2 linked regions of the Idiomarina loihiensis L2TR genome follow. The main gene of each other region encodes a partner of the protein of the gene in region 2 in a complex. Links are inferred from orthologs where the notes say so. Each region holds a gene or a part of one and is shown on either strand. Other genes may lie near its edges.

Evidence for each region.
Region 1: the proteins of tig (region 2) and rpsG are in contact, whole or in part, in a crystal structure (PDB 3GTY), measured with the Thermotoga maritima proteins. The link is inferred for Idiomarina loihiensis L2TR from one-to-one orthologs. Residues at the interface, in WP_004081061.1 of Thermotoga maritima: Glu122, Val124, Val129, Leu130, Tyr133, Glu188, Gly259, Ile262, Tyr263, Glu266, Ser270, Glu273, Gln274, Glu277, Arg308, Gln311, Ile312, Ser315, Tyr316, Glu325, Arg329, Arg336, Leu363, Phe366, Trp367, Arg373, Leu377, Arg381, Leu384, Glu387; in WP_004081843.1 of Thermotoga maritima: Lys34, Lys52, Lys55, Glu59, Arg62, Gln63, Glu66, Asn67, Lys69, Val71, Arg95, Ala109, Lys110, Lys111, Gly112, Arg113, Pro114, Glu117, Glu121, Ile124, Ala125, Tyr127, Asn128, Asn129, Thr130, Gly131, Lys135, Asp139, Arg142, Met143.

What each region holds. Positions count from the first base shown.
Region 1 is NC_006512.1:361,448-377,632, reverse strand. What follows is about bases 13,257-16,185. They hold rpsG (30S ribosomal protein S7), read right to left. Parts: upstream 14,992-16,185; coding sequence 14,521-14,991; downstream 13,257-14,520. Other genes in these bases: rpoC (DNA-directed RNA polymerase subunit beta'), read right to left, coding at 15,645-16,185; rpsL (30S ribosomal protein S12), read right to left, coding at 15,064-15,438; fusA (elongation factor G), read right to left, coding at 13,257-14,492. In the rest of the region: IL_RS01840 (adenosine deaminase family protein), read left to right, coding at 1-1,026; IL_RS01835 (DUF2955 domain-containing protein), read right to left, coding at 1,116-2,144; IL_RS01830 (HlyD family secretion protein), read right to left, coding at 2,158-3,219; IL_RS01825 (MarR family transcriptional regulator), read right to left, coding at 3,216-3,704; ssb (single-stranded DNA-binding protein), read right to left, coding at 3,875-4,435; IL_RS01815 (MFS transporter), read right to left, coding at 4,480-5,856; excinuclease ABC subunit UvrA, read left to right, coding at 5,973-8,798; IL_RS01805 (acyl-CoA thioesterase), read left to right, coding at 8,811-9,218; glsA (glutaminase A), read left to right, coding at 9,208-10,164; IL_RS01795 (ABC transporter substrate-binding protein), read right to left, coding at 10,161-10,928; tuf (elongation factor Tu), read right to left, coding at 11,125-12,309; more of fusA, read right to left, coding at 12,369-13,256.
Region 2 is NC_006512.1:1,059,047-1,075,153, forward strand. The notes cover bases 13,257-16,107. They hold tig (trigger factor), read right to left. Parts: upstream 15,408-16,107; coding sequence 14,106-15,407; downstream 13,257-14,105. Other genes in these bases: clpX (ATP-dependent protease ATP-binding subunit ClpX), read right to left, coding at 13,257-13,357; clpP (ATP-dependent Clp endopeptidase proteolytic subunit ClpP), read right to left, coding at 13,386-14,006; IL_RS05145 (hypothetical protein), read right to left, coding at 15,588-15,815. Also shown: IL_RS05085 (AAA family ATPase), read left to right, coding at 50-1,006; IL_RS05090 (DUF58 domain-containing protein), read left to right, coding at 1,006-1,965; IL_RS05095 (DUF4381 domain-containing protein), read left to right, coding at 1,965-2,441; IL_RS05100 (vWA domain-containing protein), read left to right, coding at 2,434-3,417; IL_RS05105 (VWA domain-containing protein), read left to right, coding at 3,414-5,246; IL_RS05110 (BatD family protein), read left to right, coding at 5,240-6,970; IL_RS05115 (SurA N-terminal domain-containing protein), read right to left, coding at 7,040-8,908; hupB (nucleoid-associated protein HU-beta), read right to left, coding at 9,062-9,334; lon (endopeptidase La), read right to left, coding at 9,640-11,964; more of clpX, read right to left, coding at 12,086-13,256. UniProt on the Bacillus subtilis protein: Involved in protein export. Acts as a chaperone by maintaining the newly synthesized protein in an open conformation. Functions as a peptidyl-prolyl cis-trans isomerase.

The sequences.
Region 1 (16,185 bases), 710 kb from region 2 along the record:
ACCTGTGCCGCTTTGCGTGATTTGGAAAACCTGGAACAAGCTTCTTATGAATTAGCCGTCGATAATCAAAACGAAGGGGTGAATTACATTGAGGTACGCTTTGCTCCTCAGCTACTCATGGACCCGGGTAAAGGGGTTACTTTTGACACCATAATGCACGTAGTAAACGACGGCCTTTTGCGCGCAAAGAAAGAGTACAACAACCGCGCAGACGTTAAAAACGGCGATAAGCCACCATTTGACTACGGCATTATCAACTGCGCCATGCGGATGTTTGGTAAAAAAGGGTTCTCCCCTTATTACACACAAATGTTCCAGTTAATGCGCGATTTTGAACCTATGCAGGTTATTAAAACGGCTGCAATGGATTTGGTTCGCGCCAGCGTTCGTATGCGTGACGAAGAAGGTATGCCAATTGTCGGACTGGATATTGCCGGTCAGGAAATTGGCTACCCGGCAGGTGAGTTCAAAGAAGTATACGAATACGCACACGAAAACTTTCTGCTGAAAACCGTGCACGCAGGAGAAGCTTACGGTGCTGAGAGCATTTTTGAAGCCTTGACCAAGTGCCATGCCGACCGCTTAGGTCATGGTTATTCGTTATTCTCTCCTGAAATGACTCAGGATCCGTCTATTGAAGACCCTAAAGCTTATGGTGAAAGCCTGGCCTCTTATATTGCTGACCGTCGTATTGCCGTTGAAGTTTGCCTGACCAGTAACCTGCAAACTAACCCGGATATTGGCGACATTAAAAACCACAATTTCCAGCATATGCTGGATAACCGCTTAGCTACCATTATTTGTACCGATAACCGTTTGGTTTCTCGTACCACGGTCAGCAACGAATATCAGTTAGCTGTGGATAATTTTGATATTTCTCTGAAGCGCCTGAAGGACATTGTCGCCTACGGCTTTAAGAAGAACTTCTTCCCGGGTCGCTATGTAGAAAAGCGTGATTACGCTAAGCAAAACCTGGAGTATTTCGACAAGGTGGTTAAGCAGTTTGGGCTAAGCGACGCCAGCTAAATAAAGAACCGTTCGAGTTTAGATATTTTAGACAAGCATGCAGCTGATTAATTGGCTGCATGCTCTTCCAGCCACTGTGGATATCAATTTTAAGCAGCGCCAAATCGCGTTCCCGCAAACTGATTCAAGAGTTTGTGCACCAAATAGCACACCATCATAGCCGCAATAATTGCTACAAAAGTACTGCTCAGACGATACAGTCCGGAATACACCAAGTCTTGTGCCGGCGACAAATATTGACCGAAAAGAATGCCCATCGTCGTCATTGCCCCAAAACCCACCCCGGCTCCCGAAGCTTCAAGGACATGAATGCGGGCAAACAACATCACCCCAAGCCAGAACAACGGCACAATCAACCACAGTATGTCATACCAACCGTACAGCAGAAGCTGCACACCAAGACCAAACATAACACCAATTAGAGTTCCTGCCGCTCGCTTACGCGCGTAAGTTAATGCCCCGTTCCAATTCATGGGAAATAGCACCAAAATGGTTGTGGCCTGCGCGGAAATAGAATCCTGTAAATCAAACAGCTGAAACACCAAAAACGACAGGGTTGTCACCGTAGCGCCCAAAATAGCTTCGTGGCGCACACGGTTAGGTGACTTATCTGGCAAGGCCGGTGGTGACGCATTCTGCTCTTTATTGGGTATCATCGCATGCATAACAAAGGCAATGGCTATTGCCAGTATCGATGCAAAGAAGTTACTGGCTATTAAGTTATTAACGTCGGTGCCCGGATAACTGGCGTAATGCAGCATAATGCTCAGCATCAGCACACCATTTGCGCCGAACAGGAACGCCGTGCCGCGCGCCATAAAAGCAAACCGATACAGAAATAAGACAAAGGCGGCCATTGTCATTAATACTGAATGTCCGCCCAGTATCTGCGCCAGAATACCTACTTCCAATCCGCACATAACCGACGCCGCAAGTATTTGCCGGGCGACTTGTCGGTTTATCATTGGCACTAAGCCCAGTAGCAGCATTGGTAAGACGGTAAAAAACACGCCATAAGACAAGTCAAATAGCGCCGTGACCAAAAAGCCGATGGAGCCACCAAAGGCTATTCGTAAGCATTGCCGTAGGCCGTTTTCACTCAAGGCAGAAGTTGCCATAGTCCCTTCCTGATCAATAAATGTAGTGCAACCAGCCCAGCAACCGAATTTGCGCTTTCGCGATAGCGGCTTTAAAGCTTCCTTCAGGAACTATCTGCACTGTAGCCTTTGCTCCGGCCGGACGCTCTGAATCCGGTTTCTCCGTTAAACGCAAATGCACCCGAAGTCGCTGCGCGTCACGTACCCACCGGTTTGAGTTAACCGGTGCTGCTAAGGCTCCGTCGGCACTTAACTGACCCGCGTTAACACCGGCATCAATGCTTTCCACTTTAGCCTCGTAAAGCGTGCCAGGTTCGGCATCAAATACCACGAGAGCCTGTTGGCCAGATTCTATGTTTCGTAAATTCTTCTCCCGAAAATCCGCAATAATGTCGGCATTGGGTGAGACTAGAGCCATTAGCGGCGTGCCTTGACGGGCATAAGCCCCTTCGCTGAGCTTTAGATTGCCGACACGTCCGGCATGTTTCGCACGCACGGTGGTGTAGCTTAAGTTAAGCTTCGCCGTTTCTATCGCATTTTTAGCTTGTTGAATAAGTAAGTTGTTTGCATCGTCCTCGGCACCTCGCTGCACTTTTAAGCTCTGTAGCTGTGACTGGGCAGCTTCAACATTTGCCAGAGCCTCTAACTTACTGCTCTGCGCACGGTCAAATGCCTGCTGCGACGAACTGCCATCTTCCACCAGATCTTTAATGCGACGGGCCTCACGGCTAAGCTCTTGAGCTGTTGCCTGTGCTGATTTTATCTTTGCCTGGGCAGTTCGAATTTGGGCATCAAACTGCTGGTTTGACTGTTGCGCCTGAGCCATTGCCAGCTCTGCTTGCTGTAATTGCAGTTGATAAGGTCGCGGGTCGATTTTAAATAATGGCTCGCCCTCTTCAACATACTGGTTATTATTAACCAAGACTTTCTCTACAGTACCATTCACCTGCGGTGCGACCTGAGTCACCACCCGGGTTACCATTGCCTGTGGAGTCAGCGGCAGGCTCAAGTCGGCCCACAGAAAATAGGCAAATACGAGTACGAATAGTACCAGCGCCCGCTTAACCCAACGGGCAAACTTTTCGTCTGCGGTCATACCTCTTCCTCATTATTTTGGTCAAGTTTCTGAGCTTCAGACATATGATTCGCATTGTATGAAATCATCGCCAGAACCTTCTTAACCGTTTCAATTTCTTCATCTTCAATATTGGCCAGCAACGCCCTTCTTACTTTTAGAATTTTCGCTTCCATTTTTTTAACCAGAGCATGACCTGAATTCGTTAAAAACACCTGCTTAGCACGGCCGTCGTCCGGGCTTGCCTTGCGCGTAATCAGCTCTTGCTCCTCCAACTGCGCCAGCGTGCGCATAAGTGAACCAAGTTCTAATTCAAGCGCTTCGGCAAGCTGCTTTTGACTGACACCATCACCAATACGTGCCAGTTTCCACATAGCACTCCAGCGCGGGTAGGTTAACCCCAGCGGCGCCAGTTCCTTATCCGCAATAGCCTGCCACTGACGCGCAACGCGACCGAGTCGTTCAGGTACAGATAACTGTCTGAGCTGTTCTTGTGTTAATGTCATAACAACCTCTTTAGTTAGCACGCTAAGTATAATAACAAACTTAGCGTGCTAACTAAAATGAAAATAGCGATAGGTTTGAGCTAAAAATTAGATACAAAAAAAGCCCCTGCAAAAGGGGCTTTTTTCACATGATACAGATACCCGAGCGGGTAAATCCTATACTCGGCAAACTAGAACGGAATATCGTCATCAAAGTCGTTGTCAGGTGAAAACGGCGCGGGTTCTGCCGGTTTTTGTTGTGACTGTTGATTTTGCTGCTGCGCTGGCTGAGGCGCAGGACGCTGTTGTTGCTGTGATTGCTGTTGTGGTTGACCACCACCGTAACCACCGCCTTGCTGCTGACCGCCACCAAAACCCTGGCCTTGTTGTGGAGCACCACCCTGCGGGCCGCCACGAGAATCCAGCATTTGCATTTCGTTAATGACCACTTCTGTCGTGTAACGCTCTACGTTGTCCTGGCCTGTCCATTTACGCGTTTGCAAACGCCCTTCAACATAAACTTTAGAGCCCTTTTTCAGGTACTCACCGGCAATTTCAGCTAAGCGACGATAAGCCACACAACGGTGCCATTCGGTTTGTTCGCGCGGTTCGCCTGTTTGCTTGTCTTTCCAGGTTTCGCTGGTAGCAATCGACAGGTTGGCTATCGCTGTGCTGTTTTGGGTATAACGAACCTCTGGGTCAGCGCCCAAATTACCAATTAAAATTACTTTATTTACACCGCGACTGGCCATTAGATTCTCCTGTTCCTTGTACGCGTTACAACTGCTTCAAATTATTAAGCGACCGATGCTTCTTTAAGCAACTGATTAACCGCCTTTTCATCGTAATGTTTTTTATCAACTTTTAAGTAAGTGGCCTGATCTTCTTCAACCCATCTTGCTTCCGTAACACCCGTTACGGTAAGTAACTGCTCACTTAGCTTGGTAGCCTTGCTTTCAGTTAACCCGGGCAATGATAACGACACGCTCGTGACACCTGCGGGGTTAACCATGACTAAACTGATTAGCAACCAACATACTAGCAAGATCAGGCAGAAAACAACAACGCCAGATATCCCAAAAAACTGTAAGACTGAGCCGCCAGCTACCCCACCGACAAAAGACCCCAGAAACTGACCAGTTGAGTAAATACCACTGGCACTGCCTTTGCTCCCCGCCGGAGCAACTCGGGTAAGTAACGACGGCAAACTGGCTTCAATAAAGTTAAAGCCCGTGAAAAATATGACCAGAGCAGCAACCAGCAGCCAGGGGTTTTGCCCTGCTACGGCAATAATGAGTAGTGCGACAATTAAGACGACAATAGAAAACCGCAGCCACTGCACGGAATTATTATTACGCGAACTGCTGATAATCATTGGCACCATGAACAAAATGGACGCGGCCAGCGTGGGTAAGTAGAACCAGGCGTGGGTCTGACTTTCAAAACCTGCATTTTGCAGTTGCATGGGTAAAGTCACAAACCATGCCGTTAAAATGGCATGTAGCACAAAAATACCGCTATTCAGGCACCACAGTTGCTTATGCTTAAGCAAGTGCCCCAGTTCTGACAACACGGGTAAAGATTCACGCCTGGCAGATGTTGTCACCACTTTGGGGACGCTTAGCAACAGCACCAGAATGCCCAGAACACCACTGGCGGCGGTAAACCAGAACAAACCCGAAAGACCGATAATATTGCCCAATAAAGGTCCGGCTACCAATGAAATAGCGAACGCCAGACCAATACACATACCAATAGTGGCCATCACTTTCGGTCGCTGCTCGTCTCGCGACAAATCAGCTGCCAGCGCCAAAATAGCCGCCGCAATAGCGCCCAGCCCCTGTAGCGCCCGACCAATGGAGACACCGAATAGAGTATCCGCCTGAGCTGCCACCACACTACCGAGAATAAAGACCAGCAAGCCACCGACAATAACTGGCTTTCGGCCAAGACGGTCAGACAGCATACCTAACGGAATTTGCAATAATGCCTGTGTCAGACCGTAGGCACCCAGAGCAATTCCGACCCACAGCGGTGAGTAGTCAGGGTAGTCTTGTGCATAAACCGCTAAAACTGGCATGATCAAAAACAGCCCTAACATCCGTATACCAAAGACGGACGCTAGCGCTAAAGCGGCTTTTTTCTCTGTTTTATTTAATTTTTGAGGCGTCATTTCACTGCTTTTATATCAGTAACATGATAAATGATGCCGTTATTGTACCAGATGCCTAACACTGTGCGATAATAGCGTTTTGTCGTCAGTCATTTACTGAACAACAGACGGGAATTATGGATACTATCGAAGTACGCGGTGCGCGCACGCACAACTTAAAAAATTTCAATCTGACCATCCCCCGCAATAAGCTGATTGTGATAACCGGCTTATCCGGTTCGGGTAAGTCATCACTTGCTTTCGATACCCTATATGCAGAGGGGCAGAGACGCTACGTTGAGTCGCTGTCCGCCTATGCACGTCAGTTTTTGTCGCTGATGGAAAAGCCTGATGTTGACAGTATCGAGGGTTTGTCGCCGGCTATATCAATAGAGCAGAAGTCAACGTCGCATAATCCGCGTTCCACGGTCGGTACCATCACGGAAATATACGACTATTTACGCCTGATGTTTGCCCGCGTGGGCGAGCCCCGTTGCCCGACTCACGACGTGCCGCTGGCGGCGCAAACCGTATCGCAAATGGTCGACAACGTGCTGTCGGCTCCTGAAGGCGAAAAGCGCATGTTGCTTGCGCCCATTATTCAGAACCGTAAAGGCGAGCACTTAAAAGTGTTAGAAAACCTCGCCTTGCAGGGTTATATCCGCGCCCGTATAGACGGTGAAATTTGCGATTTAAGCGATCCGCCCACGTTAGAGCTGCAGAAAAAGCACACCATTGAAGTGGTCGTTGACCGCTTTAAAGTTCGCGACGGCATGGAGCAGCGCCTGGCGGAATCTTTTGAGACCGCACTGGAACTCAGTGGCGGAACGGCTTTAGTCGTACCGATGGACGGCGACGGTGATGCCGAAGTGTACTCGGCTAACTTTGCCTGCCCACATTGCGGTTACAGCATGCAGGAACTGGAGCCACGATTGTTCTCATTCAACAATCCGGCCGGTGCCTGTACTACTTGTGACGGTCTGGGTGTTGAGCAGTTTTTTGATCCGGCCAAAGTTGTTGTTAATGCGGAGCTGTCGCTGACAGGCGGCGCAATTCGAGGCTGGGACAAGCGCAACTTCTACTACTATCAAATGCTGCAGTCTCTGGCGAAGCACTACGAGTTTAAATTGTCGCAACCGTTCAACGAATTGCCTGACGACATTCGCGAAAAGATTCTGTTCGGCAGCGGTAAGGAAGAAATAAAATTCACTTACATGAATGACCGCGGCGACAAGGTTGTCAGAGCGCATCCGTTTGAGGGGATTATTCCTAACATGCAGCGCCGTTACCGCGAGACTGAATCACAGGCTGTGCGCGACGAATTGTCCAAATACGTAGCGACGCAACCCTGTAAAAGCTGCAGTGGTACGCGCCTGCGTACAGAAGCTCGTCATGTGTTTATTCAGGGCACAACCCTGCCGGAAGTTGTTGAGCAATCCATCGGCGACGCACTTGAGTTCTTCCAGCAACTGAGTCTGGAAGGTCAGCGCGCGCAAATTGCGGAAAAAATTCTGAAAGAGATTAATGACCGTCTACGCTTTTTAGTTAACGTGGGACTTAACTATTTAAGTTTGTCCCGCAGCGCAGAGACCTTGTCTGGTGGTGAGGCGCAGCGTATTCGTCTGGCCAGCCAAATTGGTGCGGGTCTGGTTGGTGTTATGTACGTACTGGATGAGCCCAGTATTGGCTTACACCAGCGCGACAACGAACGCCTGTTAAACACTCTGACTCACCTGCGTGACTTGGGTAATACCGTCATTGTGGTTGAACACGATGAAGACGCAATTCGTCAGGCCGACCACGTTATTGATATTGGCCCTGGTGCTGGCGTACACGGTGGTGAAATCATTGCTCAGGGTCAGGTTGAAGATATTGTCGGAAGTGAAGATTCACTAACCGGCGACTACCTGTCCGGCCGGAAAGAAATAGAAGTTCCCAAGCAACGTCACAAACCAGATAAACGCCGGTTAACCATTCACGGAGCCAGCGGGAACAATCTGAAGAATGTCGATTTCAATTTGCCATTAGGTATTATGACCTGTGTGACTGGAGTATCCGGTTCAGGTAAGTCAACGCTGGTCAACAATACGCTGTTCCATATCGCGCATCGTGAACTTAATGGCGCGACAACGGGCGAACCGGCTCCGTACAAAAGTGTCGATGGCATGCAGCTGCTGGATAAAGTGGTGGATATTGACCAGAGCCCAATAGGCCGTACACCGCGCTCCAACCCAGCCACTTACACCGGTATTTTCACGCCAATTCGCGAACTGTTCGCAGGTGTTCCTGAATCACGAGCCCGCGGTTACAAACCCGGTCGCTTTAGCTTTAACGTACGCGGCGGTCGTTGTGAAGCTTGTCAGGGCGACGGAGTTATTAAAGTTGAGATGCACTTCTTGCCGGACGTTTATGTTCCTTGCGATATTTGTAAAGGTCAGCGCTATAATCGCGAAACGCTGGAAGTACAGTACAAAGGCAAGAATATTCACGAAGTGCTGGATATGACCATTGAAGACGCTCGTGAATTCTTCGACCCGGTTCCGGCTATTGCACGCAAGTTGCAAACCTTAATGGATGTGGGCTTGTCTTACGTCCGGTTAGGCCAGTCAGCGACAACACTCTCTGGTGGTGAAGCGCAACGGGTCAAATTGTCACGTGAGTTGTCCAAGCGTGATACTGGCAAAACCTTATACATTCTGGACGAGCCGACAACCGGTCTGCATTTCCACGACATTAAGCAATTGCTGGCGGTGATTCATCGTCTGCGTGACCACGGCAACACGGTAGTGGTTATTGAGCACAACTTAGACGTGATAAAAACCGCTGACTGGATCATCGACTTAGGTCCTGAAGGTGGTTCTGGCGGTGGTGAAATTCTTTGCGAAGGTACACCAGAAGATATCTGTGAAAATGAGCGCTCACACACGGCCCGTTTCTTAAAACCTATGCTTAAGCTGTCATAAAAAGGACGCAATATGTTAACGGAAGACTTTAAAGTAAGATTTTATGAAACCGATGCCCTTGGGCACGTCAATAACACGGTTATACCGGGGTGGATAGAAACCGGACGTTTGCCTATTTTTGAGTTCTTTGGAGAAATGTCTCCGAAGACACAAAGCTTAATTGTCGCGCGGCTGGAAGTAGATTACCTCTTACCTATTTATTTTGGCGGTCATGTCACGGTGAATACTTACGTCAGCCGCTTAGGTGGCAGCTCGTTTGATATCACTACCGAAATTTGGCAGAAAGAAAAAATGTGCGCTAAAGGTAAAACGGTATTGGTGTACTTTGATTTTCAACAGGAACGTTCTGTGAAGCTATCTGACCAATTAAAAGACCGCCTGTCCACCATCACGCATCCGGAGCATTCTCTTGACGCGTGATCTGGTCAGTGGCGGGCAGCAAATACATGCCCCGGATGATCTCAAAAGCCTGCTGGAGGAGATTCATCAGCAGGCCATGAAGATCACCGAGGGGCATGTTGCTGATTACATTCCGGCGTTAGCAGAGGTCGACCCCGAGCTCTGCGGACTCACTCTGGCCACCCTCGACGGCGAGGTATTTAACGTCGGTGATACCCAGGAGCAATTCTCTATCCAGTCGATCTCGAAGATTTTTGGCCTTATGCTGGCAATGGAGCGCCTTGGAGAAGATTTGTGGGACAGAGTTAAAATGGAGCCTTCAGGCCAGGCCTTTAATTCTATAGTGCAGCTAGAGTGGGAAAAAGGCATTCCGCGCAACCCTATGATAAATGCCGGAGCTATTGTTGTTAGCGACGTGCTCGTTAGCCGCTACTCTGCCAGTAAAAATGCGGTTTTGAGTTTGGTGCGCACCTTATGCGGCAACGACAACGTTTACGCCGATAACATTGTTCACCAGTCAGAAAAAGAGCATGGCCATCGCAATGCGGCCCTTGCTCACCTAATGAAAAGCTTCGGTAATATTGATGCTGAAGTTGATGAACTATTAGATCATTACTTTTGGCAGTGTGCGTTGACCATGTCCTGCGAAAATCTCGCTCGCTCTTTTACGTTTCTTGCAAATGACGGAATTTGTCCTTTTTCTAAAAAGAAAATTATGTCGAAACGAGACTCTCAACGCATTAATGCGTTGCTATCAACCAGCGGTATGTACGACCAAAGCGGCGAATTTGCTTTTACCGTAGGTGTTCCCGCTAAAAGTGGTGTTGGTGGCGGGATGATTGCCGTCGTTCCTGACTTTGGAGTTATTTGCTCATGGAGCCCAAGATTAAACAGCTACGGTAACAGCGCCCGTGGAATGTACATGGTACGCGAGCTAGCTAACCGTTTGGGGCTTAGTGTCTATTAACGTGTTGTTGTCGGACGATATATCTGAAACCGTTCCATATTAAACCGTCTAAAGAGTATTTCAAATTCCCCCTGTCGGCCAAGCTCCCGCAGCAACCTTTGTAAGGTATCTGCGCTGATATTCTTATTATCGCCAACAAGTAAGTGCAGCTTGTATTCCAGACTAACCTTTTCCGACAACAATAAACTGCCCACATTAATCTGATTTGAGCCTTTTAAAGCAGCCAGAAGTTCATCATTGATAATAGTAAGATCTATCCGACCTCCTAGTACCATCTGCAAATTTGTCATTCTGGAGTCTGCCAAATACGTCGTATACTTTTCCTCGACTTCATCTGAAGCCAACAGCTCGCCCCCTAACAGATAATGATAGCCCTTGACCCCACCTAAAGTTTTGCCATCAAATGTATCGAAAAACGATTGATCTCTACCTGTTTTCTTCAAGGCCACCAGTCTCTCATTTCCTTTGACTAAAGGGATTGTTTCCTGAAACCCTACGCCACTTTTTTTCCAACCCCAAAGAGGTGACTCGAAAAATATAACATCACAGCACCCTTTCGTACTCAGAGCTTTATGGCGGTTTGTTGGAGGAATGACCTGAATGCGGAACACATAGCTGTCCTGATGCTCGTTCAACAAGGTGATCAATTCACGGGTGAGATCAGTTTGCAGTACAGCGGAAAAATAGGGAGGATAATCGTAGGCAGCAACATAGACCGGCACTTTTGCTGTAGCAGAACAGCTTAGTCCCATAAAAACGAACACAGAAAAGTATCTGAGTAATTTCAATTGATTGGCTGACTATAAGTTAAGTATCTTTCTCAATAGTTCATTTTTTGGACTTAAATGTCAATACTTGAGCGAGCCTTCGCTTACTTTTGATAAGGCTCTTTTAATAAAACTTATCAGCAGGCATAAAAAAGCCCGGCCAAAGCCGGGCTCTTAAAATCAACCGGACTGCTTAGTCCATGATTTTTGATACAACGCCTGCACCTACGGTACGGCCACCCTCACGGATAGCAAAACGCAGACCTTCGTCCATTGCGATTGGAGCAATCAAATCAACAACGAATTTCAGGTTATCACCAGGCATGACCATTTCTACGCCTTCTGGCAATTCTACGGCACCAGTAACGTCCGTTGTACGGAAGTAGAACTGTGGACGGTAACCTTTAAAGAATGGCGTATGACGGCCACCTTCGTCTTTGCTCAGTACGTAAACTTCCGCTTCGAACTTAGTATGCGGAGTAATTGTACCTGGCTTCGCCAGTACCTGACCACGCTCTACGTCGTCACGCTTAGTACCACGCAACAAGGCACCAATGTTCTCACCTGCACGACCTTCGTCAAGCAGCTTACGGAACATCTCAACACCAGTAACTGTGGTCTTCGTGGTGTCTTTCATACCAACGATTTCACACTCGTCGCCTGTACGCACGATACCGCGCTCTACACGACCTGTTACTACCGTACCACGACCTGAAATCGAGAATACGTCTTCGATTGGCATGATGAACGGCTTATCGATGTCACGCTCTGGCTCTGGGATGTAGTTATCCAGTGCGTCAGCCAGCTCAACAATTTTCTTACTCCACTCTTCGTCGCCTTCCAGCGCTTTCAGTGCAGAGCCTTGAATTACTGGCAGGTCGTCGCCCGGGAAGTCATATTCTGACAACAGTTCACGAACTTCCATTTCTACCAGCTCTAACAGCTCTTCGTCGTCGACCATGTCACATTTGTTCATGAATACAACGATGAATGGTACGCCTACCTGACGTGAAAGCAGGATGTGCTCACGAGTCTGTGGCATTGGGCCGTCTGTTGCCGCTACAACTAAGATTGCGCCGTCCATCTGCGCCGCACCGGTGATCATGTTTTTAACATAGTCAGCGTGCCCTGGGCAGTCTACGTGTGCGTAGTGACGAGTTGGTGTGTCATATTCAACGTGTGACGTTGAAATGGTAATACCACGCTCTTTCTCTTCTGGCGCGTTATCGATGGCTGCGAAGTCTTTCGCCGCACCACCATAAACTTTTGCCAAAACAGTTGTGATAGCAGCAGTTAGTGTTGTTTTACCGTGGTCAACGTGACCGATGGTGCCGACGTTTACGTGCGGCTTCGAACGTTCAAATTTTTCTTTAGACATGATATATCCTCAAACTTAAGTTAAAAGCCCGGCCTCGAAAGAACCGGACCAGACCTTACTTATTTAGCGTTACGCTCAGCCATTACTTTTTCAGCAATGTTGTTTGGTGCTTCAGCGTACTTCAGGAACTCCATAGAGTACGATGCACGACCCTGCGTTTGTGAACGCAAGTCTGTCGCATAACCGAACATCTCAGACAGTGGCACTTGAGCATTAACCGCTTTCAAGCCACCCGGAGCTTCTTCCATACCTTCAATAAGACCGCGACGACGGTTTAAGTCACCGACGACATCACCCATAGATTCTTCAGGAGTGATAACTTCAACTTTCATCATTGGCTCTAAAAGCGCTGGGTTAGCTTTTAATGCACCTTTCTTGAAGGCCATGCTACCAGCAATTTTAAATGCCATTTCAGAAGAGTCGACATCGTGGTATGAACCATCATACAGAGTCGCTTTAACACCCAATACCGGATAGCCAGCCAAGACGCCTTGTTGCATCTGTTCTTGGATACCCTTGTCTACTGCCGGGATGTACTCTTTCGGTACAACACCACCAACAATTTCGTTTACGAATTTGTAAGTAATGTCATCGCCATTCGCGTCTTCTTCAATAGTCATAGGCTCAAGTTTCAGCCATACATGACCAAACTGACCACGACCACCTGATTGACGTACGAATTTGCCTTCGATTTCTACCGCGTCGCGAATAGCTTCACGATAAGCAACCTGAGGCTGACCTACGTTACATTCAACCTTGAATTCACGCTTCATACGGTCAACGATGATGTCCAGGTGAAGTTCACCCATACCAGAGATGATTGTCTGGCCAGATTCTTCGTCAGTCTTAACACGGAACGATGGATCTTCTGCAGCCAATTTACCTAAAGCAATACCCATTTTTTCCTGGTCAGCTTTAGTTTTCGGCTCTACTGCAACCGAGATAACCGGTTCAGGGAATTCCATACGCTCAAGTGTGATTTTATGAGCTGGATCACACAGCGTGTCACCTGTAGTAACGTCTTTAAGACCAATCAGTGCCGCGATGTCACCAGCGCGAACTTCTTTGATCTCTTCACGGCTGTTTGAGTGCATTTGTACCATACGGCCAACGCGTTCTTTTTTGTTCTTAACTGGGTTAACAACACCGTCGCCCTGGTTCAATACACCAGAGTAAACGCGAACGAACGTCAAGGTACCAACAAATGGGTCAGTCGCAATTTTAAATGCCAGAGCTGAGAATGGTTCTTCGTCAGACGACTTACGTACGCCTTCAGATTCATCATCCAAAATACCAGTGATAGGCTTAACTTCTGTTGGTGATGGCAAGTATTCAATAACAGCGTCAAGCACAGCCTGAACACCTTTGTTTTTGAACGCAGAACCACAAGCAACTAAGCAGATGTCGTTAGCCAGAGTACGGATACGCAAGCCTTGCTTGATTTCCGCTTCTGTTAACTCACCTTCCTCAAGGTATTTGTTCATCAACTCTTCGTTAGCTTCAGCCGCAGCTTCTACCAACTCACCATGATATTTTTCGCATTCATCAACCATGTCAGCAGGGATATCTTCATAAGTGAATGAAGTACCCATGTCTTCTTCGCTCCAGTTGATGAACTTCATTTTAACTAAGTCCACAACGCCGCGGAAGTTGTCTTCTGCGCCTACTGGTAGCTGCATTGGAACAGCCTGAGCTGCCAAACGCGTTTTCATTTGGTGTACAACAGATAAGAAGTCTGCGCCTGCACGGTCCATCTTGTTGACGAATACCATGCGAGGAACTTCATATTTGTTTGCCTGACGCCAAACGGTTTCAGTCTGAGGCTGGACACCAGATGATGCACAAAGTACAACAACAGCGCCGTCAAGAACACGCAAAGAACGTTCAACTTCGATGGTGAAGTCAACGTGTCCAGGAGTATCGATGATGTTTACACGATGCTCAGGGAATTGCTTGTCCATACCCTGCCAGAAACAGGTGGTAGCTGCTGACGTGATAGTAATACCACGCTCTTGTTCTTGTTCCATCCAATCCATGGTGGCTGCACCATCGTGCACCTCACCAATTTTGTGAGACAAACCAGTATAAAACAACACACGTTCAGTTGTGGTTGTTTTACCGGCGTCTACGTGAGCACAAATACCGATATTACGATAGCGCTCTATGGAAGTTTTACGAGCCACAATAAACTCCTTCTAGGTTAACTGCGAATTACCAGCGATAGTGAGCAAACGCTTTGTTTGCTTCAGCCATGCGGTGAACGTCTTCACGTTTCTTCACAGCCGACCCTTTGTTCTCTGATGCATCTAGCATTTCAGCTGCCAGACGCTGCGACATTGATTTTTCACCACGGGTGCGCGCTGCATCAACTAACCAGCGCATAGCCAGTGCGTTACGGCGTACCGGACGAACTTCAACCGGAACCTGATACGTTGAACCACCAACACGACGAGATTTAACCTCAACCATTGGGCGGATGTTATCTAGTATTGTATCAAAGACTTCCAGGCGATCTTTACCTGACTTCTCTGCCAGGATGTCCAATGCACCGTAAATAATTTTTTCAGCGACTGCTTTTTTGCCGTCAACCATGACGACATTGATAAATTTGGCCAACAATTCTGATCCGAACTTAGGATCTGGAAGGATTTTACGTTGACCTATGACGCGTCTTCTTGGCATCTCAATATTCTCCGATTAATTCAGGGTTTTACCCAAAACGTACGACAGTTTGGCCTTACTAACGGAGAACCGTTAAGATTTAGGCCGTTTTGCGCCGTACTTAGAACGACCTTGTCTACGGTCATTAACACCTGAGCAGTCAAGTGCTCCGCGTACTGTGTGATAACGCACACCTGGCAAGTCTTTTACACGACCGCCACGAATTAGTACGACTGAGTGTTCTTGTAAGTTGTGACCTTCGCCACCGATGTACGAAGAAACTTCGTAACCGTTAGTTAAACGAACACGGCAAACTTTACGCATTGCAGAGTTCGGTTTCTTTGGCGTAGTTGTGTAAACACGGGTACATACACCGCGTTTTTGAGGGCACGCTTCAAGAGCCGGAACGTTGCTTTTCACAACGGGCTTTTGACGGCCTTTACGCACCAGCTGGTTAACTGTTGCCATTCATTACTCCTAGTTTAGTTGATGTCGCTTTTTACCACGTGTATAGAGCGTGAAAAATCGCTTTTTTCTGACCACTGAAAGTCAGATCCCGAAATTCGGGAGCGGAAATTCTAATGGTCATATTTTCGCCTGTCAAGGCTATACAAAAGAAGCCGGCACTTTTACAGTACCGGCTTCTGTACACGAACGTTAAAAACGTTCGCTAATTATTCTGCAGAATCATCACCTGCAGAACTATTTCCAGCATTTAAGGCATCCGCAAGTTGTTGCTCAGCCTGCTCTGCAGTCATAGTTGGCTCGATATCAACATTCAGTTCATCCAGTCGACGCTGCATGCGCTCTTTGTGATATGAGTAACCTGTACCTGCAGGAATCAGACGACCAACAATTACGTTTTCTTTCAGTCCACGTAAGCTGTCTTTCTTACCACCAACTGCTGCTTCGGTAAGAACTCGCGTTGTTTCCTGGAACGAAGCCGCTGAAATAAAGGATTCAGTCGACAACGATGCCTTAGTAATACCCAGCAACTGACGTTCAAATATTGCTGGTTTCTTACCATCCGCTTCCGCTTTCGCGTTAGCTGCTAACACCTCTGACATTTCAACCATCTCGCCTTCCAGCAAGTTCGTATCACCGGCGCGTAAAATAAGCGCCTTACGCAACATCTGACGAACAATAGTTTCAATGTGCTTATCGTTAATTTTAACACCCTGCAGACGGTAAACTTCCTGCACTTCGTTAACGATA
Region 2 (16,107 bases):
TACTGACAGCATAGTCAGTTTTCGCTGATAACGACAGCCTGGAGTAAACATGACCGCGACAGCGTTTCAAAAGCTACAAAATTACCTGAATCGGCAAGTGCTTGGACAGCCGGACTTCACTCAAAACCTTTTAATTGCCGTATTGGCTGACGGCCACCTGCTGGTAGAGGGCCCTCCCGGCCTGGCTAAAACCCGTGCAGTACAAGCTTTAGCAAAAGGTATTGAAGGTGACTTCCATCGGGTGCAGTTCACTCCCGACTTATTGCCCGCCGATTTAACCGGTACCGACATTTTTCGTCCCGAAACTGGACAGTTTGAGTTTCAACAAGGCCCTTTGTTCCATAATTTAATTCTGGCCGATGAAATTAATCGGGCTCCAGCAAAAGTTCAGTCAGCTTTACTTGAAGCTATGGCAGAACGGCAAATTACGGTTGGTCAACGTAGCTACCCGCTTTCTGATCTTTTCATGGTACTAGCAACACAGAACCCTCTGGAGCAGGAAGGAACCTATCCACTTCCTGAGGCCCAGTTGGATCGTTTTCTATTGCATTTAAAACTCGACTATCCAGATGCCGAGACTGAACAGCAAATTCTACGTCTAACCCGAGGTGAAGCCTTATCAGGTGACCTCGATATACCGACTCCGTTAACACAAAAGCAGCTATTCGACGCACGCCACGAAGTTTTGCAGCTGTATTTAGATGACGCTGTTGAGAACTATCTGGTTCAACTGATTATCGCAACACGTCAGCCGCAGCGCTACGATCAGAATTTAGCGCAATGGATAGGCTATGGTGCCAGCCCTCGTGCCACTATAGCGCTGGAGCGCTGCGCCAGAGCTAAAGCCTGGTTAGATGGTCGTGACTTTGTAACACCTGACGATGTCATTAGTGTTTTCCACAACGCTTTACGGCACCGGATTATTTTAAGTTATCAGGCAGAAGCCGACGGCGTATCACATGATCAGGTTCTTGATACGATACTGAAACTTGTACCGGCACCATAATGTTAAGAACTGAAGTTGAACAATGGCTTAAGCAGTTGCACTGCGATGGAGTCAGTCCCGGTATTCAGGAACTTCTTTATTATCGCAGCAAAATCAATGCTTTTGCGCGCCATCATAAAAGTCTTCCACGCTCAAGCCAGACAGGCCCCTTGCTAAGCAAAAGCCGTGGTCGCGGAATGGAGTTTGATGAGGTACGGCATTACCAGCCGGGCGATGATATCCGTTCCATTGACTGGCGGGTAACCGCACGAACCGGTAAAGCCCACACTAAGCTCTATCGCGAAGAAAAAGAGCGCCCGGTATTTATCTGGGTGGACTTGTCTCTGACTCAGCTTTTTGGCAGCCAATTTGTGTTCAAATCTGTTCAGGCCTGCCATTTAGCCGCGGCACTGGCCTGGCAGGCACAACATAAGGGTGATCGTATTGGAGGGCTCATTGGCAATGGCTGGCAACATCAGGAGCTAAAACCTATAGCCCGGCAAAAAGGCGTTCTACGTTTGTGTCATGCGCTTCTGGAAGTTCATAATGACAGCCTGACCCGTTGGCAAAACAAACAAAAACAGCAACAAAACACGCTGGACGATAACCTAAAGCGGATACGACAACTGGTTAAGCCTGGCAGCAGCATTCATGTTATCAGCGATTTTTATAACGCCAGCGAACGCTTTATGGATGGATTGCGCGTACTTTCCCAGCATAATTCGGTTCGTTGTTTTGGGCTTTACGACCCTATGGAGCATGAGTTACCCCAGGGGTACTCGTCGCATCCACTAGCAATTACCGATGGTCAGCAACAAGTCAGTATAAATCTAGCTGATCAACAGCAAAGAAAAACATATCAAAATGCCGCCGAGCTTCGTTGGAGCAATATTCAGCAAGAATTCAGGAAACGGAAGCTGGCTTTAACACCAATATCCAGTGCCTTACCGTTGGAACAGCAATGGGCAGAGGTAAAATAATGCAGCAACCGTCACTAAATAATCTTAATGATATTGTTGAGCCGGGAGCGGCGAGTTGGTGGCCGCCTTCGTGGCCGACAATTGCTATTGCCATAGCGCTTCTTGTCGGTACTGCTTTTTTTATTTTCTGGTTGATTCGGCGTCGACAGCAGTCGCACATACGCAAAATCGCGATCCGGCAGTTACAACAAGACAGAAACATAAGCATCGAAGAGCTTACGGTAATACTTAAGCGCACCGCGCTGGCATATTATCCCAGAGAATTCGTTGCGGAAAAGCACAGTCGCCAATGGATAAGTTTTTTGCTCACTCCTCTGTCAGAAAAGGAAAAAGCAACTTATGAATCCTTGCTTAATGAGGCTAATAAAAACTTTTATGGCATTGCTGATAATAACTTTAATCAACAATACTACGAACTCGCTCACCTTTGGCTGAGCAAAGATTTGAGCAAACAACCCGGAGCCGAAGATGTTTGAATTTGCCTGGCCATGGATGTTTTGCCTACTGCCCTTACCCGCAATTATCTGGAAATGGTTTCCGGCCGTACGTAAAAATAGCTCGGCTATACGCCTTCCCAGTACTTACGGCTTAGTTAGCGGCAGTCAGAGCTCTGGTAAACGCTGGTTATTGTTACCGCTGATGAGTTTATGCTGGATCATGCTGGTCGCTGCGGTGGCTAAGCCTCAATGGTTGGGCGAGCCGCTAGCAATTCGGGCTGAAGGACGAGAAATTATGCTGGCTGTAGACTTATCCGGCAGTATGGAAATTGCAGATATGCAATTGGAAGGCCGCTCAGTGAACCGTCTAACTATGGTTAAGCACGTTTTGAGCGATTTCATTGAACGCCGCGAAGGTGACAGGCTCGGACTGATTCTATTTGCAGACACGGCCTATTTACAGACTCCCATGACTTACGATCGCAACACCGTAAAACAGATGCTTAATGAATCTGTACTCGGCTTAGTTGGCGAACGAACCGCGATAGGAGATGCTATTGCTTTGTCTGTGAAGCGCTTTCGAGACGACGAAAAGTCAAACCGGGTACTGGTATTACTAACCGATGGTCAGAACACAGCCGGTAACCTGCCCCCTGAGCAGGCACTTGAACTGGCTCAGGCTTACGATGTAACGATATACCCTATTGCGGTCGGTGCTGAAGAAGTAGTCGTTGATAGCTTTTTCGGGCAACGAAGAGTTAATCCAAGCCGCGACCTGGACGTACCTTTAATGCAAAGTATCGCTAAACAAACTGGTGGTAAGTACTTCCGTGCTCGCAGTACCAATGAACTCGAAGAAATTTATCAACGCCTGGACAAGCTGGAACCTATTGCTGGCGACCCTCAGCAACTAAGACCTCGAGTGAGTTTATTTTACTGGCCATTGGTAATAAGTTTTCTTCTGTTTATTGCGTTAGCCATGTTGCACTATCGACCATGGGGGAGACGTTCATGAGCGAATTTCACTTATTGCGCCCCTGGTGGTTACTGGCTTTAGTTCCAGTTGCACTACTGTATTGGCGTTTACTCTACAGTCAGAAACATCAGGCCGGATGGCATCAATGGCTCCCCGGGCACCTGTCAAAAGTATTGGTTAAGTCAGGGTCACAACCGTCTCTCTGGCCTGCCCACCGTTTTTTGTTAATTTCAGTTCTGGCAACACTGGCTCTTTGCGGGCCCACCTGGGAACGACTACCACAACCGGTTTACCAGCTTGAATCGGGACAGGTCGTGATTATGGACATGTCGCCATCGGTTTTAGCCGATGATATTGCCCCTAACCGTTTAACCAGAATGAGATACAAAGCCATTGATTTAGTCCGGGCAGGACTTGATGGTGATACCGGCCTTATTGCTTACGCCGACGATGCTTTTATCATCAGTCCGCTTACTGCCGATAACCGTAATTTAATAAATTTAATCCCATCACTGTCACCCGATATTATGCCGGCGCAAGGCAGTGAACCCTTGTTAGCTTTGAAGCTGGCTGACGATTTATTAAAAAATGCCGGCTACCCTCAGGGCGATATATACTGGCTTACCGACGGCATCAGTAGTAACGAACTCAACCAACTCAGTAGTTACTTGCGTTCTGTCGATCATAGGGTTTCTATTCTGGCGGTTGGTACTGAAGAAGGTGCTGCAATTCGCGATAGCTCAGGCCGTTTATTAAAAGACAACAATCAGGTCATTATTGCCAAAACTTTTCCTTCACGATTATCCGATCTGGCTTCTATTACGGGAGGAGCCTTTTCATCAGTAACCGCCGACAATCGTGATATTGATAAACTCATAAACCAGGCACCACTGACGCGTGAAGGTAAAGACGGCGATGAACAACAGCAAGGAGACGCATGGCGTGATATGGGCCCTTACGTTGCCCTCTTTATCTTACCTATTATGTTGTTTAGCTGGCGTCGGGGCAGCCTGCTTAGCCCTTTATTACTCTCTATGTTATTGCCTTTAATCGGCTTCAGTCCCAATGTGCATGCTGCACAAGAATCCGTCTGGCAGAAGCAGTTGCTAAACCGTGAGCAACGTGCACAGCGTTTATATCAAGAAGAAGAATACCAACGGGCGGCTAACCTTAGCAGAACTCCGTTTCGTCAGGGCGCTGCTCTGTACCGCGATGGTGACTATGAAGCCGCCGCCGAAGCCTTTTCTCAAAGCGATTCGGCAGAGGCGCAATATAATTTAGGTAATGCACTGGCTAAGCAGCAACAATACGATGCGGCAATAGAAGCTTACGACAACGCTTTAGAACAACGCCCTGACTGGTCCCAGGCAGCCGAAAATAAGCAACTCGTTGAGCAATTGAAGCAACAGCAGGAAGCAGAAGACTCCGGCGGTTCAGACGAATCCTCCAAGGAATCAGATTCTGATAAAAACGAATCGGATAAGAATTCTGAGCAAAGTGGTGACGGCGAGGAGCAACAAAATAATCAGTCCAATAACAGTGATGGGCCCCCTAATCCTGATGAAAGGGGTCAAGAGGATGGAGAGCCGGAGCCGGAACAAAAAGAACAGGAGCCTTCTCAAGAAGAACCCCAGGAGCAGCAACGCCAGGACACAAGCCCAGAAAGCCAGGAGGAATCCAGCCAACTACTTCAACAGAAGGTCCGCGAAGGCGAGATTGACCCTGAAAAAGCCCAACAACTGGAGCAGTGGATGAACCGGGTGCCGGATGACCCAAGTATACTGCTACGTAATAAAATGCTTCTGGAGAGCCAGAAACGGCGTCAGCGCAGAACCTCAGAACCCCAGGGAGACGATAAAAAATGGTAAGAGTATGGCGACACATTATCTTATTGATGAGCTTTTTACTTGTGAGCCAACTTGCTCACGCCGATGTCTCTGAAGTTACTGCTACGGTAGACCGTAATCCGGTTACGGCGAACGAATCCTTCGTATTAACGATAACCGTTGATGACGATGTTGCTAACGACAGCTTTTCGCCATCTAAGCTACTAAAAGACTTCGTTGTAGGCAGAACATCGGTCAGTCGCCAGACATCAATGATCAACGGAAAACTTAGCAAACAGACGCGCTTTACAACCGTACTCATCCCTCAGTCCGCCGGGGAATATAAAATTCCCGAAATTAGCATAGGTGGTGTCTCGTCGGCTCCTATTTCATTGCAAGTCCTGGAACCCGGCAACAACCAGGATAACGAACAGAAAATCGCTTTTCTGGAAGCTCGCATAGACAATCAGCAAGTCTATCTGCAGCAGCCTATCACTTATGTTGCGCGGCTATTTCTTGCGGCCGACTTGAACAAAGGAAACCTAATACCGCCTGAAGCAGAAAACGCCGACATTCAGCAAATTGGCAGGGATGAAGAAAGTACAGAAATGGTGAATGGCAGGCGCTATAAGGTTTATCAGCGTGTTTACCAAATAACGCCAAGCAAGTCAGGTTCTTTAAGTATCGCAGGCGCCCGTTTCGACGGCGAAGTTTTCACTCAAGGGCAACGCTCTATCTTTTCGTCTTTCTCCAACACACAGCCTGTCAGCACCATTGCTGAAACTATCGAGGTTGAGGTGCAGGCCGTCCCTGATAGCTGGCAAGGTCACTGGTTGCCTAGCGAGCTTGTCAGTGTTTCTCAATCCGTTTCGCCTGAGCAAGAAAGTTATACCGTAGGTGAACCTTTCACTATTTCCTATATGCTGACCGCTGTTGGTGTAAAACCAGAGCAGCTACCAGACGTTCGACCAAGCTTCCCCGATACGGTGAGGATTTATCCGGATGGCGATGAGACGGATCAATTTAGTCGCAACGGCGTTATTATCTCTCAAAAAACAATAAGCTTTGCGGTCGTCCCCAATCAGCCAGGACCATTAAGAATTCCGGCACTAAATATCCCCTGGTTTAATACCAAAACGGGCAAACCTGCATCGGCGGTAACCGAAGAGCTGAACTTTTCTGTCGCAATGGGTGACGGAATGCAATCTATTCCGAAGGCAAGCAATAATGCCGAAGCTAAAGCGACTGAAGAGCAGCAGCTAAATGATGAGGAAGTAACTCAAACTGAGGCGAAAACCCAATCAGTTGAATGGAATACCTGGATAGTTAGCTTACTCGCCCTGGTACTGATTGTTTCAATTATACTGAACGCGTACCTTCTCTGGAGTCGAAGCACAAGCTCTAAGAGCAAAGTATCGACGCGTAAAACAACAGAAGATAAACCTCACAATCTAAACAAAGACAAATTATGGAGAGAGTTTCAACTAGCCTGCCGTAACAATAACGCACAAGAAGCAAAAGAGTTTTTGCTGAAATGGGCAAACCGCTATTTTGAACGCAGCTTTAATAGCATAACTGAGCTGTCTCAATATCTTTCAATAGAAAATGCATGCTCAAGCTTGCAACAAAGCCTTTATCAGCCGAAGGCTACCTCATGGCAGGATGGAAAAGTGCTTTATAAAGAAGTTAAGACCTCTATAGAAGCAAAAAAAAATATAACAACTACTAAAGACGTGTTGCCAAACTTGTACAGCAATAACGGATAAACTCACTACAATAGAAATAAAAAAGGCTCAGACTTGTCACGGTCTGAGCCTTTTTTGCGATATCAACGTCTACGGAGTTGATAAACGTTTTATATCTGCGTCCGCTTTTAAGTTATTAATAAAGGCTTGCAACATAACCTGAGCCTGACGGTTCCGCATCTGACTCTTTAACTCGTCAAGTTGGCTGTCATCAGTACTTCCTGGAGAAACTTCGGTCAGTGCAACCACAGCAGCATCTCCATTCGGTAACGCAACCGTGTTAAAGACGCTCTCATCGCTTGCTGAAGGAGACATTGAGAATAGCTCACGTACAATAGTTCTTGGGTGCTCACCATTGTTACGCTGAATGCTATCTACCCAGACAATTTCGTCGCTCACCTCTTCACCCGCTTTCCAGGCTTGCATCCATTCATTAGCCTGCTCAAGCGCTAATTGCTGAGCTTTTTCTACGCGCAGTTCGGACACTATTTTTTCACGAACTTCGTCCAGCTCTTTTACTCGCACTGGTTGATGCTCAGTTACACGTACTACCAGTGACCGATCATCTGAAGTTTCAATAATATCGCTGTTCAACTTCTCTTTAATTAACTGCTCTGAAAATAGGTTATTGAGAACAACATCGTCGCTCAAGGGCGTTGGGGCTCTGTCACGAGTGAATAAATCGGAACGGCGTACAGTGGATCCAATTTCTTCAGCAGCAGGCTCCAATGTGTCAGGTTGCTCAAAGCTAATTTCCGCCAGTTTCTGTTGTTTTTCAAAATAGCGATCTTCTGCCTTTTCGGTTAACAACTGCTGACGCACTTCGTCTTTCACTTCGTTAAATGGTGTGACTGAACCTTCGCGTAAATCGGTAAGTTTAATAATGTGGTAACCAAAGCTCGTTTCAACAACGTCTGATAAATCACCAACATTTTCTAACTCAAAAACGGAGGCATCGAAATCTTCATCCATCATTCCGGCTTCTATCCAACCTAGATCTCCGCCCTGCTCAGCTGAGAAAGTATCGTCTGAATAAGTTTGCGCTACCTCCGAGAAGTCCGCACCTTGTTTAAGTTCAGCAAGTGCTTCTTCAGCTTTCTTTTTAGCGTTATCAGTCTCGAACTCGATCAGAATATGAGAAACACGGCGCTCTTCTTCGGTCGAATATTGCTGCTGACGCTCATCATAATATTGACGCACTTCTTCATCTGAAATTTCGACTTCTGATTCAACAGCAGCTAAAGAGAGCTCAACATAGGCGACGCTGAGTTTTTCCTGAGTCCGGAACATATCTTGATTTTGCTGATAGAAGTTTTCGATATCCTGTTCTGCAATCTCTACCTGCTCTTCGAAACTTTCATTGCTTGCCACTAAAAAGCCGCCTGAACGCGACTGGCTTTGTAAGCGCATAAAGGCAATAGCTTCAGGTTCAAGCACGAACGCAGTCGCAGACAAGCCTCGTAGTAACTGATTTCGGGTCATATCCTGTTGCATCACTTTCGCGAAAGCTTCAGGGCTATAACCCGCATTACGCAAAGCCATCAGGTAGACATCGTTATCAAATTGTCCTGCTGTACGAAATTGAGAAATATCACGGATTGCAGCTTTTACCTGCTCGGGGCTCACTCTCATCCCGTTATCTTCAGCGTATTGCACTAAAAGCTCTTGTTCGATAAGTTGCTCTAATACTCCACTGCGTAAATTACGCATATAATCTGGATCGGAAGTAATAGCAGAAAACATATCACCAAACTGCTCTTGCAAGCGACTACGCTCATTTTCATAAGCACGATCGTAGTCACTACGAGGAATTTCTTCTCCATTAACTTTTGCGACAGCATCTTCTGTGTCACTAGTGATATAACCACCAACACCTGCTAATGCAAAAGTTAGAATGATTAACACAAGAATGGCCTTAGCAGTATAACTCTGCGAGCCTTCCCGAATCCGCTCTAACATAATAAGGCTTTCCTTATTTAACCTGAATAAACAACGTCACATTATAAGGTGATTCGTCTTAAAACTCACCATTCATACAAAAAAATAACCCGAGGTTTTATAAACCTCGGGCTACTATTATTATTCTTTAAAAAAAGCGCTAATGCGCTTTAATTAATTTACTGCGTCTTTCAGTGCTTTACCTGCTTTAAAAGAAGGAACTTTAGCAGCAGCGATCTGAATAGTCTCACCCGTTTGAGGGTTACGACCAGTACGAGCAGAACGCTCACGCACGCTAAACGTACCGAAGCCAACTAATGCGACTTGGTCATCTTTTTTTAGAGCATCAGTTACTGCATCGATCATAGAGTCCAGAGCACGACCAGCAGCAGCCTTAGAAATATCTGCACCTGCCGCGATTTTGTCAATAAGCTGAGACTTGTTCACAGTATCATCCCCTTAGATTGTTATTATCAAGTTTCCGTGGTTCCATTCGGATTTTAAAATGGGCCAGAACGGTTATATCAAGCTTGATGTTAATTGTTCAAGCACCATTAGTCCAAATGGCTTTCCTATCCAGCTGTTCGTATGTCATACATGTGAATCAGCTATAAACTCTAGGCTACCACAGTCTTTTAGATTGAAAACCCTTTTTACTCACTTTTTAACGAAAAAATGCGGTCTGAAGCATGATTTCTCATCCGCAGACCGCATTCTAGTGCTTGAATATGACTTTAGTATTATATTGCTGGTTACTCCTTAACCAAAGCAACATCCAATACTTCATCAATCCATTTTACCGGCTGAATCACTAAGTCCTGTTTTACGTTGTCAGCAATTTCTTTCAAGTCGCGTTCATTTTCTTTAGGAATTAACACATGCTTGATTCCACCACGGTGCGCAGCCAGCAATTTCTCTTTTAAACCACCAATGGCCAGCACTTCACCGCGCAACGTAATTTCGCCCGTCATTGCTACATCAGAACGAACAGGTTTACCGGTTAACGATGACACCATAGCTGTCACCATAGCAATACCTGCACTGGGCCCATCTTTCGGTGTAGCGCCTTCTGGCACATGCACGTGAATATCGCGTTTTTCATGGAAGTCTTCCGCAATGCCCAGCTTGTCAGCACGGCTACGAACCACTGTCAGAGCAGTTTGAATCGACTCCTGCATAACATCACCCAGGGAACCTGTGGTGGTTGTCTTTCCTTTACCAGCTACATTAGTAGCTTCGATAGTCAGCAAGTCTCCGCCAACTTCAGTCCATGCTAAGCCAGTAACCTGACCGACTTGATTCGCTTCTTCAGCTTTGCCGTAATCAAACCGTTGCACGCCCAAATAGTCGCTAAGATTGTCGCCGGTAATCTCAACATGTTTTATCGATTTATCCAGCAAAATTTGCTTAACCGATTTACGGCACAAGCGCGACAGCTCACGTTCGAGGTTACGCACCCCGGCTTCGCGGGTGTAATAACGAATAATGCCAATAATTGCACTGTCCTGAACCGTAATTTCTTTTTCTTTTAAACCGTTACGGCCAATTTGCTTGGTTAACAAATGTCGCTTCGCAATATTCAGCTTCTCTTCTTCGGTGTAACCCGACAAGCGAATCACTTCCATGCGGTCTAATAATGGCGCTGGAATATTCATACTGTTAGATGTCGCCACAAACATGACATCTGACAAATCGTAATCGACTTCAAGATAATGGTCATTGAAGTTAATGTTTTGCTCAGGATCCAGTACTTCTAGCAATGCTGAAGCCGGGTCACCGCGCATGTCAGCCGACATTTTGTCAATTTCATCTAACAGAAACAGTGGATTACGAACGCCAACTTTTGACATTTTTTGAATCAGTTTACCGGGCATAGAGCCAATATAAGTACGACGGTGACCTCGTATTTCTGCTTCATCGCGTACGCCCCCTAGCGCCATGCGCACATACTCACGCCCCGTCGCCTTCGCTATCGACTGTCCAAGCGAGGTTTTACCGACACCTGGAGGACCTACTAAACAAAGAATCGCACCTTTCACTTTGGTGGTTCGTTGTTGTACCGCAAGATACTCAATAATACGTTCTTTAACTTTCTCTAGCCCGTAGTGATCAGCATCTAAAACTTTTTCAGCATGAGCTAAATCTTTCTTAATACGCGAACGTTTCTTCCATGGAACCGATACCATCCAGTCTATATAGCCGCGCACGACAGTCGCTTCCGCTGACATGGGTGACATCATTTTTAATTTTTGTAACTCAGCTTCAGTCTTTTTCTTCGCTTCTGCCGGCATCTTGGCGTCATCGATTTTCTTCTGTAACTGCTCAAATTCATCGACGCCATCTTCGGTTTCACCCAGCTCTTTCTGAATGGCTTTCATTTGCTCATTCAAATAATATTCGCGCTGGCTTTTTTCCATCTGTTTTTTAACGCGGCTACGAATGCGCTTTTCCACCTGCAGAATATCAATCTCACCTTCCATCAGAGCCATCAGATGTTCGATGCGCTCCCGAATGTCAGTAATTTCAAGAATGGCCTGCTTTTCTGCAAGTTTCAGCGGCATATGAGCAGCCATTGTGTCCGCTAAGCGATCGCCGTCTTCAATGCCGGACAGAGACGTCAGTACTTCCGGCGGTATCTTCTTATTTAGCTTTACATAGCCTTCGAACTGATTCAGTGCCGAACGAATAAGAATCTCTTCTTCTTTTTCCGGTAACTCTTCCGCGGCCAGATAATGAATACTAGCCTGAAAGTATTCTTCGTTATCCTGCAATTCATCCAGCTGCGCCCGTTGCTTACCTTCAACCAGCACTTTAACGGTGCCATCGGGTAGTTTCAGTAGCTGTAGAACCGTCGCAACTGTACCTACCTGATAAATATCCTCAGTAGTAGGTTCATCCACAGAAGCGTCTTTCTGAGCCGCCAGAAAAACTTGTTTATCTTCATCCATAGCGGCTTGTAAGCATCGAATCGACTTTTCCCGACCGACAAACAGTGGTATCACCATATGCGGGTATACCACGACATCTCTCAACGGCAGAACCGGCATCGTTAATTGTTCGGTGCGCTCTTCGCTCATTAAATTCTCTCCCGACCTAGGTTTACTTTGTAATATGCGGTCTTTACCTGAAAGTTCAATCCTTGACAGAAAAAAAGGGCCTTTCCGGCCCTTTTTCGAACACTTTTAATACAGTTTCGGATTATTCGCCCGAAGCCTGCTTATTTTTCTGCTGATTCGCGTAAATTAGAATAGGATCGGATTCACCAGCGATTACCGACTCATCCACCACAACTTTCGCGACCCCTTCAATAGAAGGCAGTTCATACATAGTGCCCAGCAGAACACCTTCCACAATGGAACGTAGACCACGAGCACCTGTTTTGCGAGCCATAGCCTTTTTCGCGATAGCTCTTAAAGCATCTTCACGAAACTCCAGTTCAACGTCTTCCATTTCAAACAAAGCTGAATATTGCTTGGTTAACGCATTTTTTGGCTCACGCAAAATTTCAATCAACGCTTCTTCATCCAGCTCATCTAGCGTGGCTACAACCGGTAAGCGACCAATGAATTCGGGAATCAAGCCATAGCGAACCAAATCTTCCGGTTCCACTTTAGCAATGATTGCCCCTTCTTCACTTTGCGTCTTACTCTTCACTTCTGCGCCAAAACCAATACCTGTTCCGGTAGACAAGCGTTGCTCGATAACTTTATTCAAGCCAGCAAAAGCACCGCCACAGATAAACAGAATTTTTGATGTGTCGACTTGCAGAAACTCTTGTTGAGGATGTTTCCGACCGCCTTGTGGCGGCACAGAAGCAACTGTTCCTTCAATCAGTTTCAGTAAGGCTTGTTGTACACCTTCGCCACTGACATCGCGAGTAATCGACGGATTGTCCGACTTACGTGAAATCTTATCAATCTCATCAATATAGACAATACCACGCTCTGCTTTCTCAACGTCGTAATCACACTTCTGTAAAAGCTTTTGAATTATGTTTTCAACGTCTTCGCCAACATAACCCGCTTCAGTTAATGTTGTTGCATCTGCCATAGTAAATGGCACATCCAAATAACGCGCTAAGGTTTCAGCCAGGAAAGTTTTTCCTGAGCCTGTCGGACCAATTAGCAGGATATTACTTTTGCCAAGCTCAACTTCCTGCTTGGCTGAACCGCGTAAGCGTTTGTAGTGATTATAAACGGCTACCGACAACACCTTTTTGGCGCGATCCTGACCAATAACATAGTCATCCAAATGCTTACGGATAGCTTTTGGCACAGGCAACTCATCCTGATCCGGAACCGGAGACAGTTGATGAATTTCTTCTTTTAGAATGTCATTGCATAGCTCAACGCATTCATCACAAATGAATACGGACGGTCCTGCAATAAGCTTCTTAACTTCGTGCTGACTTTTGCCACAAAAAGTGCAATATAGCGGCTTATCGCCGTCACCTTTGGACTGATCCGTCATGCTTTTCTCCTAACTGCTCTGCGCCAACTCAGGACTCTTCGCCACGCTGACGTAAAATACCATCAACCAGGCCGTAATCGATTGACTCTTCTGCCGATAAAAAGTGATCGCGATCAGTGTCTCTGGCCACTTTCTCGTAATCCTGACCTGTGTTCTCCGCTAACATACGGTTTAAGCGCTCTTTCAGATCCAAAATTTGTTTCGCATGAATTTCAAAATCTGACGCTTGTCCCTGGAATCCACCCAACGGCTGGTGAATCATCACTCGGGAATTAGGTAAACAATAACGTTTACCCTGAGCACCACCAGCCAATAGGAACGCGCCCATACTGGCCGCTTGGCCCATACATACCGTGCTAACATCCGGCTTAATAAAGCGCATGGTATCGTAAATAGCCATACCCGCTGTCACTACCCCACCAGGCGAATTAATGTAAAGGTAAATGTCTTTATCAGGATTATCTGATTCTAAAAACAGTAGCTGAGCCACAATGAGATTGGCCATGTGGTCTTCTACCTGACCACAACAAAAAATGACACGTTCTTTTAAGAGACGTGAATAGATGTCGTAAGAGCGCTCACCTTTCGAAGTCTGCTCGACGACCATAGGGACTAGCTGTGCCATTGGATCCTGAATATCGCTCGACATGTTTTATAAAGCTCCTGAAATAAAAATGGCTCGTATGAGGTCATACGAGCCATTAAACCAAGCTGTAGCGGGACCCGTCAAGGATTCCGTTACACTAGATTACTGCTGCTTCGGATTCATGATGTCATCAAAGCTCGCTTTTTTATCTTTAACCGAGGCTTTTTCCAACACGAATTCGATTGCTTGCTCTTCCAACGCTAAGTTACGAACTTGCTGCATCATATCGTTGTTTGACTTGTAGTATTCCACAACTTCCTGCGGGTCTTCATAAGCAGAAGCTGCCGTTGCGATGATTTCATCAACTTTCTCATCATCAGCTTTAAGCTCGTTACCACGAATCACTTCACCTAATAACAAACCAACTTTAACACGCTCTTTCGCTTGTTCTTCGAACAGCTCCGCCGGCAAGTCAGGCATTTGTTCAACATTACCACCGAAACGTTGAGCCGCTTGCTTACGCAACTGGTCAATTTCCTGGTCGATCATTGATTTAGGCAGTTCAACGTCGTTGTTTTCAACAATACCTTTCAGTACTTGTTCTTTAACTTTTGCTTTCACTGCGTTTTTCAGCTCGCGTTCCATATTTTTGCGAACTTCTTCTTTCAACGCTTCAACGCCGCCTTCTTTCACACCAAACAATGCAACGAACTCATCGTTTAGCTCTGGCAGGTCACGTGCTTCAACTTTCTTCGCGGTTACCACGAATTGCGCTTCTTTACCTTTCAGGTTTTCAGCGTGATAGTCTTCCGGGAAAGTGACTTCAATAGTCTTTTCTTCGCCCGCTTTAATTCCTTTGATTTGATCTTCAAACCCAGGAATCATGCGACCTTCGCCCAGCTCAAGCGCGAAGTCGTCAGCTTTACCGCCTTCAAATTCTTCACCGTCAATAGAACCAACGAAATCCATAGTGACACGGTCACCCTTTTTGGATTTACGCTTAACTTCTTTCCAGTCAGCATGTTGTTTCTGCAACGTTTCCAGCATGTTGTCGACGTCTTTCTCAGTGACTTCAACAGCAGGCTTTTCAACTTTTACTTTGTCCAGGTTCTGTACTTCTACTTCTGGATACACTTCGAACGTAGCCGTGAACTCAAGATCTTTACCTGGCTCATTGACTTTAGGTTCAATTGCAGGTGCGCCAGCAGGGTTCAGTTTTTCCTGCATAACAGCTTCAAAGTACTTACTTTGCATGATACTTGACGCTGCACGTGAACGGGCTTCGCGACCAAACAGCTTTTGTAATACGTTTGGCGGAATTTTTCCTTTGCGGAAACCATTCACACGACGATGGCGATATTCTTCTTTTAATAAGCGTTTTACTTCGCTATCAATTGTATCTGCCGGGACTGTAACAGTCACACGACGTTCTAAACCTTGAGTTGTCTCTACAGAAACCTGCATTGCTTCATTACCTCGGTTTCAATCAATGAATGTTACTCGCATCAACTTATCATTATAAAAATGAGATACGGCAACGGCGTTGACCTTTAAAAATGACGCAGTATTATAGCGAGGTGACCGCCCGGAGTCGAGCCCCCGAGCGGCAATTTTTAGGCTTCACTTTAACGGAAGGAAAAATAACTAAGATTTATCTTTAAGCTCAAGGAGTAGATTGTTGATTTCGCCCAGTTTATCCGGTTTATCCCCGGCCATATTTTCTTGATCGGCGACTTCGGTTTCCAATTCATCATAACGCCACTGCGTCAGCACTTCGATTTTCTGCTCGTTTGAAAGCTCAGGATCATTTGCCACGTCTTGCGGAGAATCGAACGCTTCAGCGGGATTCTTTAAACTTTTCTTAAAGTCCATAACAATAGCTCCAGCCAAGGATTAACAACAAAATCTTTTGATTAAGTATTAGATAAATGTAGCAGTAGTGGCTGAAAAGAAAAAGGGGGAATTAGTGTAATGGTCGGCGATGCAGGATTTGAACCTGCGACCCCTTGGACCCAAACCAAGTGCGCTACCAAACTGCGCTAATCGCCGAAATACAGGATGTTACTTCAAAAGAAATGGGGTGGATGATGGGACTTGAACCCACGACAACCGGAATCACAATCCGGGGCTCTACCAACTGAGCTACACCCACCACTGAGTGATT